Regions from separate parts of the Pseudomonas sp. B12(2026) genome, predicted to be linked through region 1. Evidence: riboswitches for the same ligand, from Rfam matches in the RefSeq annotation. Region 1 holds a riboswitch; the other holds the start of a gene.
What was found. Region 1 has a riboswitch for cobalamin ahead of btuB (TonB-dependent vitamin B12 receptor). Riboswitches for the same ligand answer to the same signal wherever they lie in the genome.
Positions count from the first base shown of each region.

Region 2: linked by a shared signal. The riboswitch ahead of cobW (cobalamin biosynthesis protein CobW) and the one ahead of btuB (TonB-dependent vitamin B12 receptor) in region 1 are both predicted to bind cobalamin.

Region 1 is NZ_CM173430.1:4,325,195-4,330,217, forward strand. It holds gene cobO (cob(I)yrinic acid a,c-diamide adenosyltransferase) at 6-617, opposite strand; gene btuB (TonB-dependent vitamin B12 receptor) at 632-2,476, opposite strand; cobalamin riboswitch at 2,591-2,815, opposite strand; gene AC3B6A_RS20090 (ABC transporter permease) at 2,937-4,088, shown strand; gene AC3B6A_RS20095 (ABC transporter ATP-binding protein) at 4,085-4,870, shown strand; gene AC3B6A_RS20100 (MlaD family protein) at 4,872-5,023, shown strand, end outside.
Region 2 is NZ_CM173430.1:682,139-687,161, forward strand. It holds gene cobN (cobaltochelatase subunit CobN) at 1-1,088, opposite strand, end outside; gene cobW (cobalamin biosynthesis protein CobW) at 1,269-2,321, opposite strand; cobalamin riboswitch at 2,556-2,750, opposite strand; cobalamin riboswitch at 2,811-3,029, shown strand; gene AC3B6A_RS03250 (CbtB domain-containing protein) at 3,135-3,320, shown strand; gene AC3B6A_RS03255 (CbtA family protein) at 3,446-4,144, shown strand; gene AC3B6A_RS03260 (cobalamin biosynthesis protein) at 4,227-4,643, shown strand; gene cobM (precorrin-4 C(11)-methyltransferase) at 4,640-5,023, shown strand, end outside.

The DNA of each region.
Region 1 (5,023 bases):
AACCATCAGAACTCCACCCCTTTCTGCGCCTTGATCCCGGCCTTGAAGGCGTGCTTCACCAGGCCCATCTCGGTCACGGTATCGGCCGCCTCGACCATCGCCGGCAGCGCGCCGCGCCCGGTGGCGACCACATGCTGCATCGGCGGGCGGGCGGCGATGTCGGCGAGCACGCTGTCCAGTTCCAGGTAGCCGTGCTTGAGGGCGATGTTCACCTCGTCCAGCACCACCAGGCCGACCTGCGGATCGCTCAGCAAGCGGCGGGCGACCTCCCAGGCTTCGTGCGCCTTGGCGATGTCGCGCTGGCGGTCCTGGGTCTCCCAGGTGAAGCCCTCGCCCATCACGTGGTAGCTGACCTCCTCGGGGAAGCGCCGGAAGAAGGCTTCCTCGCCGGTGGTCGCGGCGCCCTTGATGAACTGCACCACGCCCACCTTCAGGCCGTGGCCCAGCGCGCGGGCGACCATGCCGAAGGCCGCGCTGCTCTTGCCCTTGCCGTTGCCGCTGTGGACCAGGAACACGCCGCGTTCGTCCTGGGCCTGGGCGATCTTCTCGTCGACCACGCTCTTCTTGCGCTGCATGCGCGAGCGGTGGCGCTCGTCCTTGTCCGGGGATTCGCTCATCGGTCTCTCTCCTCTCAAAGGGCCTGGTAGCGCACGCCGAAGAGTACGGCGCGGCCGGGCTGCCGGTAGCCTAGGGTGGTCTGGTAGTCGGCGTCGAACAGGTTGCCCAGGCGCGCCTGCAGGCGCCACTCCGGGGTCAGTTGGTATTCGCCGCGCAGGTCCAGCGTAGCGAAACCACCGAGGCAATTGCGGTTGGCCAGGTCGTCGTAGCGGCGGCCCTCGGCGTGCAGACTGGCGCCCAGGCTCAGCGCGTCGAAGCGCCGGTCGAGGTCCAGGTTGAACAGTTGCCGGGCGCGGCGCGGCAGCTCGTTGCCACGGCTGCCGCTGGCGCGGCTCTCCGGGTCGAGCAGGCTGGCGTTGGCGTTCCACGTCCAGTCCCGCCACTGGCTGCCCAGTTGCAGCTCGACGCCACGGATGCGCGCCTGGTCGATGTTCTCCGGCGCCTGCAGCGCCGAGTCGTAGGCGATCAGGTCGTCGATCGCCGTGCGGTACAGGTTCACCGCCCAGTGGCCCCAGCCGTGGCGGCCGTCCACGCCGAGCTCCAGGCTGCGCGAGGTTTCCGCGTCGAGGTCGGGGTTGCCGTAGCCGGGGTAGTAGAGCTCGTTGAAGGTCGGCGCCTTGAAGGCCGTGCCGTAGCTGGCGAAGGCGCGCACCGCGTCGGTCAGCGCATAGCCCCAGGCGAGGTTGCCGGTGTTGCGGCTGCCGAACTGCTGGTTGTCGTCGTGACGCAGGCTCAGCTGCCAGTCGTGGCGTCCGGCGCTGCCGAGGTACTGGGCAAAGGTGCCGCGGTTGTCGCGGGAGGTCACCGCGTAGTCGGTGGAGCTGCTCAGCGCGTCCCGCTGCCAGTCGTAGCCGAGGGTCAGGGTCTGGCCGGGCGCCAGTTCCAGGTCGTTCTGCCAGGACGCGGTGTCGCGCCGGCTGTCGAAGCGCGAGTAGAACGCGCCGTCCTGATAGGCGTCGGCGTTGTCCTCGCTGCGCCCGGCGGACAGGCTCACCCGCCAGGGCTCCAGCGGGGCGAAGCGCGCGCGGCCGCCGATCACCCGCTGCACGCCCCGGGTGTAGGCATCGAAGCCCCGGGTGCGGCGGCTGTTCACCGCGTCGAAGTCGTTGTGCGAATCGCTCTGCAACAGGCTGCCGTCCAGCTCCAGGCCGTTGTCGAAGCGATAGCCGGCGCGCAGCGAGCCGGCAAGGTTGCGGTAACCGTCGCTATCCGGCTCATGGCCGCTGGCGCCGTCGGCCCTGGCGTCGATGCCGGCGGTATCCAGGCTGGAGACGCCGAGGGCGAACCAGCCGCGCCCGTCGCTGGCCGAGGCCCCGGCGCTGCCTTCGTAGGTGCCCTGGCTGCCCGCGCCGGCGTAGGCCCAGGGCCTGAAACCCTGCTCCGCCGCCTGGCGGGTGAAGATCTGGATCACCCCGCCGATGGCCTCGGAGCCGTACAGGCTGGAGCGCGGCCCGCGCACCACCTCGATGCGCTCGACCAGTTCCAGCGGCAGGTCCTGCAGCGAGGCGCCGCCGGAGGACACCGAGCCGGCCTTGACGCCATCGATCAGCACCAGCACATGGTCGGATTCGCTGCCGCGCAGGTAGAGGCTGGTGGCCTTGCCGGGCCCGCCGGCGTTGCTCAGGGAGATGCCCGGCAGGCGCCGCAGCAGGTCCGGCACCGACTGCGCCTGGGCGCGTTCGATGTCCGCGCGGTCCAGCACGCCGACCGCAGCGAGGCTCTGCCCGGCGCGTTGCCCGGTGCGGGTGGCGGTCACCAGTTGATCGTCGAGCACCAGCGGCGTGTCGTCCGCCGCCAGGCCGATACAGGAAAAGCCGCCCAGCGCCAGCGCCGTCGGCCAATAGAGGAAATGCTTCACGTGAACTCACTCCGCCGCTCTCACCCGCGCGGCTCTGACCGAAAAAGGCAGGCGGAGGACGGGAACGCCCCGGCAGCGCAGGCCGGCCGGAGCGATCGGCAGCGCCTCCCGCGATGCCATGGCTTGCAGCAGGCCGGTCTCCGGGCTTGCGAGTGGCGCCGTGAGAGGCTCCGGAAACCGCGCCTTCCCATGCCGGTGGCACAGTGGCGAAATGCGGTTCGATGCTCGCTTACCGTTGCGGGGGCAGCGCCGGACTGGTCGACCCGGAGGATCGAATTCACCGGCTTCCCTGTTTCACCCCCGACTTGCGCCGGGGGCACCTGAAGCAGGCGCGCAGCTTAGAGGCTCGCCGCCCGGGGCGTCAATTGAACAGGCTGTCGCGGCCCCCGCCAAAGCCCGCGCCAGAGCGGCCAACAGGTGAAACACAACGCAGCTGGTGGCACCGCAGAAACTCGCTAGAATGCGATGCATGACGACTGCACAACCCGGCCGACTCCAGCTCGATACCCGCTCCAGCCCCCCGCTGATGCACGTCAGCGGCGACTGGACGCTGGCGCATTTCGCCGCGCTGGAGGCCCAGGTCGCCGACGCGCGCCAGGGCGGCCAGCCCGCCGCGCTGGACTTCGGCGACCTCGGCGCGCTCGACACCGCCGGCGCGGCGCTGCTCTCCGACGTCATCGGCGGCGCGCGCATGGGCCAGCTGGAGCAGATCGCCCGCAACCTCTCCGCCGAGCGCCAGGCCCTGCTGCGCGCCGTGGGCGGCGCCATCACCCAGTGCCGGCTGGACGAGCGCAAGCCGCCGCCGGGCAACGCCATCGTCGATGTGCTCGAACGCATCGGCATCGGCTCCGTCATCTTCTGGGGGCATCTGGTCGGCGTGCTCGGCTTCATCGGCCTGACCCTGCAGACCCTGCTGCGCAGCCTGCCGCGCCCGCGCCGCTGGCGCCTCACCTCGCTGGCCGCGCACATGGAGCAGACCGGCCTCAACGCCGTGCCCATCGTCGCCCTGCTCACCTTCATGGTCGGCGCGGTGGTGGCCTTCCTCGGCGCCACGGTGCTGAGGAAGTTCGGCGCGGCGATCTACACCGTCGACCTGGTCGGCTTCTCCTTCCTGCGCGAATTCGGCGTGCTGCTCACCGCCATCCTCCTCGCCGGCCGCACCGCCAGCGCCTTCACCGCGCAGATCGGCTCGATGAAGGCCAACCAGGAGATCGACGCCATCCAGGCCCTGGGCATGGACCCGGTGGAGCTGCTGGTGCTGCCGCGGGTGCTCGCGCTGCTGCTGACCCTGCCGATACTGACCTTCCTGGCGATGCTCTCCGGCATCTTCGGCGGCGGCGTGGTCTGCGCCCTGAGCCTGGACATCTCGCCGCGCCTGTTCCTCTACATGCTGCAGAACGACATCGCCGTGCAGCACTTCCTGGTCGGCATCGTCAAGGCGCCGGTGTTCGCCTTCATCATCGCCGTGATCGGCTGCCTGGAAGGCTTCCGCGTCAGCGGCAGCGCGCAGTCGGTGGGCGAGCACACCACCTCCGCGGTGGTCCAGTCGATCTTCGTGGTGATCCTGCTGGACGCGGTGTTCGCGCTGTTCTTCATGGAGATGGGCTGGTGAGCGAACCGATCATCGCCGTCCGCGACCTGGCCAACCGCTTCGGCACCCACGCCGTGCACGAGCACCTCGACCTCGACGTGATGAAGGGCGAAATCCTCGGCGTGGTCGGCGGCTCTGGCACCGGCAAGTCCGTGCTGCTGCGCAGCATCATCGGCCTGCGCCAGCCCAGCGAAGGCAGCGTGCAGGTGTTCGGGCAGAACCTGCAGGCGCTGGCGCCGCAGCGACGCTCGCAGCTGGAGCGGCGCTTCGGCGTGCTGTTCCAGAACGGCGCGCTGTTCTCCTCGCTGACGGTCAGCGAGAACATCTGCCTGCCGCTGATCGAGCACGCCCGGCTGTCGCGCAACGACGCCGAATTCATGGCCAAGGTGAAGATTTCCCTCGCCGGCCTGCCGCCGGATGCCGGCGCCAAGTACCCGGCCGAGCTGTCCGGCGGCATGGTCAAGCGCGCCGCCCTGGCCCGCGCCCTGGCGCTGGACCCGGACATCCTGTTCCTCGACGAGCCCACCGCCGGCCTCGACCCCATCGGCGCGGCGGCCTTCGACCAACTCATCCTGACCCTTCGCGACGCCTTCGGCCTCACCGTGTTCCTGGTCACCCACGACCTGGACACCCTCTACACCATCTGCGACCGCGTCGCCGTGCTCTCGCAGAAGCGCGTGCTGGTGGTCGGCCCGCTGGAGCAGGTCGCCGGGACCGACGACGCCTGGGTCCGGGAATACTTCCACGGCCCCCGTGGCCGCGCCGCACAGCAGGCCACGCAGCCCCTGCGGGAGGAAAACTGACATGGAAACCCGCGCCCATCACGTGCTGATCGGCCTCTTCACCCTGATCGTCTCCATCGGCGCGCTGCTCTTCGCGCTGTGGCTGGCGCAGTCGACCAACGACCAGAAATACAAGTTCTACGACGTGATCTTCAACGAGGCGGTGACCGGTCT
Region 2 (5,023 bases), 2.3 Mb from region 1:
GCCAGTTCGGCGATGAAGTCCATGCCCGGCAGGTGCGGCAGGTAGCAGACCACGTCGCTCTGGCTGCGCTCGCTGCGCCAGGCCAGGCCCTTGAAGCTGATCGGCCGGGTGATGATGCGGCCGTCCAGTTCCGGCAGCGCGATGTGCATGGCCAGGTCGCGCGGGCCCAGGCCCTGCGGGTTGGCGCGCCAGAGGTCGAAGTTGTCCAGCGAGCAGATGGCTTGCAGCACCGGCACGTCGCGTCTGAACGGCCGCTCCTGCGGCGCTTCCGGGTTGGACTGGGCGAAGCCGGTGGTGTTAATGATCAGCTCGGCGTCGGCGGCCTCCAGCAGGTTTTCCACCGCGTCCAGGCAGGCGGCTTCCTTGAGGCTAGCCACGGCGATGGGCAGCGGGTTGATGCCCTGGAGCCGGAGGCGTTCGCAGAAGGTGTCGATGAAGCCGGTGTTCGCCGCCTGCAGGTGCGTGCGGTAGAGCAGCAGCGCGGCGACGGGCCAGTCCGCGTTCCAGTCGGCCTGCCAGCGGGCGAGGTCGCAGCTGCCGGCTTGTGGGTGATGGAGCGCCACGCGCGGCAGCGTCTGCGGTTCGCTCCAGGCATAGTCGCGTTGCAGGTGGCGGTTGGCGAGGCAGGCGAAGAACTGCCGGGCGTTGCCCATGCCGCCCTGGCGCAGGTACTGCCAGAGCCGTTCGGCGTCCGCTGGCGGGACGTTGCTCAGGGCGGTGAGTTCGGGGTCGGGCTTGTCGTCACCGGGCACCGCGATCAGCGTGGCGCCGCGCTCGGCCAGCGCCGCCAGTTGCTCCATGCCGTAGCGCCAGTAGCCGACGCCGCCGTGCACCGAGATCAGGATGACCCTGGCGTGCCGCAGCACCTCGTCGACGTAGAGGTCCACCGAGGCGTGGTTCTGCAACTGCATGGGATTGGCCAGGCGCAGGCTCGGGTAGTCCGCCGGCAGCCCGCGGGCGGCCTCGGCGAGCAGCGCGAGGTGCGAGTCGCCGCTGCAGAGGATCACCAGCTCGGCGGGCGTCTGGGCCAGGTGGGCGATGCCGTCGTCGGGGACGAAGCCGCCGGGTTGGGTGCGCAGCAGGTGCATGGGTTTGCTCGGTAGTGGCTCTTCGTAGGAGCGAGCTTGCTCGCGAACCAAACCCCGCTGCGGGGCCGTTCGCGAGCAAGCTCGCTCCTGCAGGGGATTGGCATGGTCGTAGGATGGGTGGAGCCTGCGATGCCCATCATCGGTGGTGGCTATCGCTGCGCTCCACGCCACCCTACGCAATCACGCCAGGGCGGTGCGCAGCGCGTTGGCGATGGCGGCCTGGTCCAGCTCCTGGCCGATCACCACCAGGCGCGTGGCGCGGGTTTCGTCGCCGCGCCAGGCGCGGTCGAAATGCTTGTCGAAGCGCTTGCCGACGCCCTGCACCAGCAGGCGCATGGGCTTGCCGGGGATGGCCACGAAGCCCTTGATGCGCAGGATGGCGTGGCGCTCGACCAGCGCGTTCAGCGTGTCGAGCAGGGCGCGTTCTTCCACTTCCGGCAGGTCGACGTGGAAGGAGTCGAACTCGTCGTGATCGTGGTCTTCGTGCCCTTCATGGTCGTGGTGGGTCGGGCGGCTGTCGATGTGCAGCTCGGCCTCGGCGTTCAGCCCCAGCAGCACGGAAAGCGGCAGCTGGCCGGCGCTGGCCTCGACGATCTTCACCGCCGGCGGCAGCTCCTCGGCGACCTCGGCGCGCACCCGGGCCAGCGCCTCGGCGTCGAGCAGGTCGGCCTTGTTCAGCACCACCAGGTCGGCGCTGGCCAACTGGTCTTCGAAGAGTTCGTGCAGCGGCGATTCGTGGTCGAGGTTCGGGTCCTGCTGGCGCTGCTGGTCGACCTGCTCGGGATGGGCGGCGAAGGTGCCGGCGGCCACGGCCGGGCTGTCGACCACGGTGATCACCGCATCGACGGTGCAGGCGTTGCGGATTTCCGGCCACTGGAAGGCCTGCACCAGCGGCTTGGGCAGGGCCAGGCCGGAGGTCTCGACGAGGATCTGGTCGAGGTCGCCGCGGCGCGCCACCAGCTCGCGCATCACCGGGAAGAACTCTTCCTGCACGGTGCAGCACAGGCAGCCGTTGGCCAGCTCGAAGACGCGGCCGGCGGCTTCTTCCTCGCTGCAACCGATGGCGCACTGCTTGAGGATGTCGCCGTCGATGCCCAGCTCGCCGAATTCGTTGACGATCACCGCGATGCGGCGGCCTTGCGCATTGTCGAGCATGTGGCGGAGCAGGGTGGTCTTACCGGCGCCGAGGAAGCCGGTGACGATGGTGACGGGGAGTTTGGCCAGGGTTTTCATGCGCGCCTCGCAAGCGGAAGTTGGAAGGCGGATGAAGGGCGCGCGCGCGGGTTCGCCGCGCAACGAAGGTCGCCACCGGATCACCCCGCCCGGTTGTCGTGTAGAGAACAAACCGGTTCCGGATCTCGCGAGCTAGAGCAGAACAAGGCAAAAAGCGGCGAGAGAGCGGAGTTTGCTTTAGCAAATGAGCATCTCGAGCCGATTTTTAACGCCGTTATGCCGACGCGCAGCAGATCGAAAACCAGTCACGAGGCAGGTCTCCTGGCTCACAGCCGCTTGTTATCCCTTCGCCTTCCCGCCCGAATCGGCAGTGGCACATGAAGAGACAGGCTGTTCACAGTTGCGGGGGCAGCCGTGGCGCATCCGAAGATTTCCACGTTCCCTCTTAGCTCCGGCCAGCGCCGGAGAACCTCGAAGCCCAGAAGGCTACGCAGCGCAGGCCAGGCGGTCAATCGCCGGGGATCGGTTGACGCCTGCCGGCCGCCGTGGTCAGCTAGCGCGGTTTCAGGTGTCTCGCGCCGACGTGCGCGAGGTGAAACGGGAAGCCGGTGCGTCCGCAAGGACCAGTCCGGCGCTGCCCCCGCAACGGTAAGCGCATCGAGGGTCGTCAGTAGCCACTGTGCCAAGGCATGGGAAGGCTGACCCGCCCGGCCGGAGTTTCCGGTTGGCGTCGCAAGCCCGGAGACCGGCCTGGAATCCTTCGTTTTTGGCAAACCCGCGGTGGGCGGGCGCAGGCCGTGGCGCGACCGGTTCCGGCGCGTTCGAATGCGTTCAACCTCTGCGTTCTCTACTCAGCTTTCAGAGGGAACGTTCATGTCCAGCAGCACCCTGACGCACGCGTCGAGCACTTCCATCCCCCTTTCCAAGCGCATCGCCCTGGCCGTCGGCGCCAGCCTGCTCGGTGCGTTGCTGGTGTACTTCGCCGGCTTCTCGCACCTGGAGGCGGTGCACAACGCCGCGCATGACACTCGCCATAGCGCCGGCTTCCCCTGCCACTGATGCGGCCCTGAATCCAATCGGCTGCGCGTCGGCCGGCTGAATTGAAGCGTCCCTGACTGCCCGTTCGAGGCGGTCGCGGCGTCGCTTCGCCTGCCCCGTGCGGCCCGAGAGTGCGGAGAAGAAAAATGATCAAACGTATCGCCCGGACCGCCGGGTTCGCCGGCCTGATCGCGGCGCTGGTGCTGACCGTGGTCCAGTTGCTGTGGGTGTCCCCGCTGATCCTCAAGGCGGAGACCTACGAGCAGGCCGAACCCGTGGCCGAGCACAGCCACGAGCACGCCGAAGGCGCCGCCGCCGGCCACCACCACGACACGCAGGCCTGGGAGCCGGAAGACGGCTGGCAGCGCATCCTCTCCACCACCGGCGGCAACCTGGTGGTCGCGGTGGGCTTCGCCCTGATGCTGGCCGGCCTGTTCACCCTGCGCGAGCCGGGCAGGACCTCCGAGGGCCTGCTCTGGGGCCTCGCCGGTTTCGCCGTGTTCACCCTGGCGCCATCCCTCGGCCTGCCGCCGGAAGTGCCCGGCACCGCCGCCGCCGACCTGGGCCTGCGGCAGGGCTGGTGGATCGGCACCGCCGCCGCCACCGCCGCCGGCCTCGCGCTGCTGGTGTTCAGCCGCGCCTGGCTGCTGCGCGGCGTGGGCCTGGCGCTGCTGGTGGTGCCGCACCTGGTCGGCGCGCCGCAGCCGGAGGTGCATGCCAGCCTCGCGCCGGAAAGCCTCGCCCGGGAGTTCGTCGTCGCCTCGCTGCTCACCAACGCGGTGTTCTGGGCGGCCCTGGGCGTCGTGTCCGTCTGGTTGTTCCGCCGCTTCGCACCGTCGGCCTGATTCCGGCGCTATGCTCCACCCCGCAGCCGGCCCTGCCGCCTGCGGGGTTTTCATTTTCAGAGGCCATTTCAGGAGACTGATCATGACGCTGGTTGCCGGCCTCGGTTGCCGCCGGGGCTGCCCGCTCGATGAATTGCGCGCGCTGCTACGGGACACCCTGGCGGAAGCCGGGCTCGACGAGTCGAATCTCACCGCGCTGGCCAGCGCCACGCTGAAGGCCGACGAAGAAGGGCTGAGCGCCCTGGCCGCCGCGCTGGACCTGCCGCTGGCGCTGTTCACCCCGCAACAGCTGGCGGCCTGCGAGAAGCGCCTCGGCGAGCCATCGGAGGCGGTGCGCACGGCCACCGGCAGCGCCAGCGTCGCCGAAGCCGCGGCGCTGCTGCAGGCCGAAGCCCAGGGCGGCGCGCCAGCGCGGCTGCTGGTGGGCAAGCGCCGCAGCGACCAGGCTACCTGCGCGCTGGCCTTCATCCCCGATGCACCCGAACAGGAACAGCCATGACGGTCTACTTCATCGGCGCCGGCCCCGGCGATCCGGAGCTCATCACGGTCAAGGGCCAGCGGCTTATCCGTGCCTGTCCGGTGATCCTCTACGCCGGCTCGCTGGTGCCGCCGGCGGTGCTGGAAGGGCACAGCGCCGAACGCGTGGTGAACACCGCCGAGCTGCATCTGGACGAGATCGTCGCGCTGCTGGCGCAGGCCCACGCCGAGGGCCGGGACGTGGCGCGGGTGCACTCCGGCGACCCGTCGCTGTACGGCGCCATCGGCGAGCAGATCCGCCACCTGCGCGAACGCGGCATTCCCTACGAGATCGTGCCCGGCGTCACCGCCACCTCGGCCTGCGCGGCGATCCTCGGTTGCGAACTGACCCTGCCGGATATT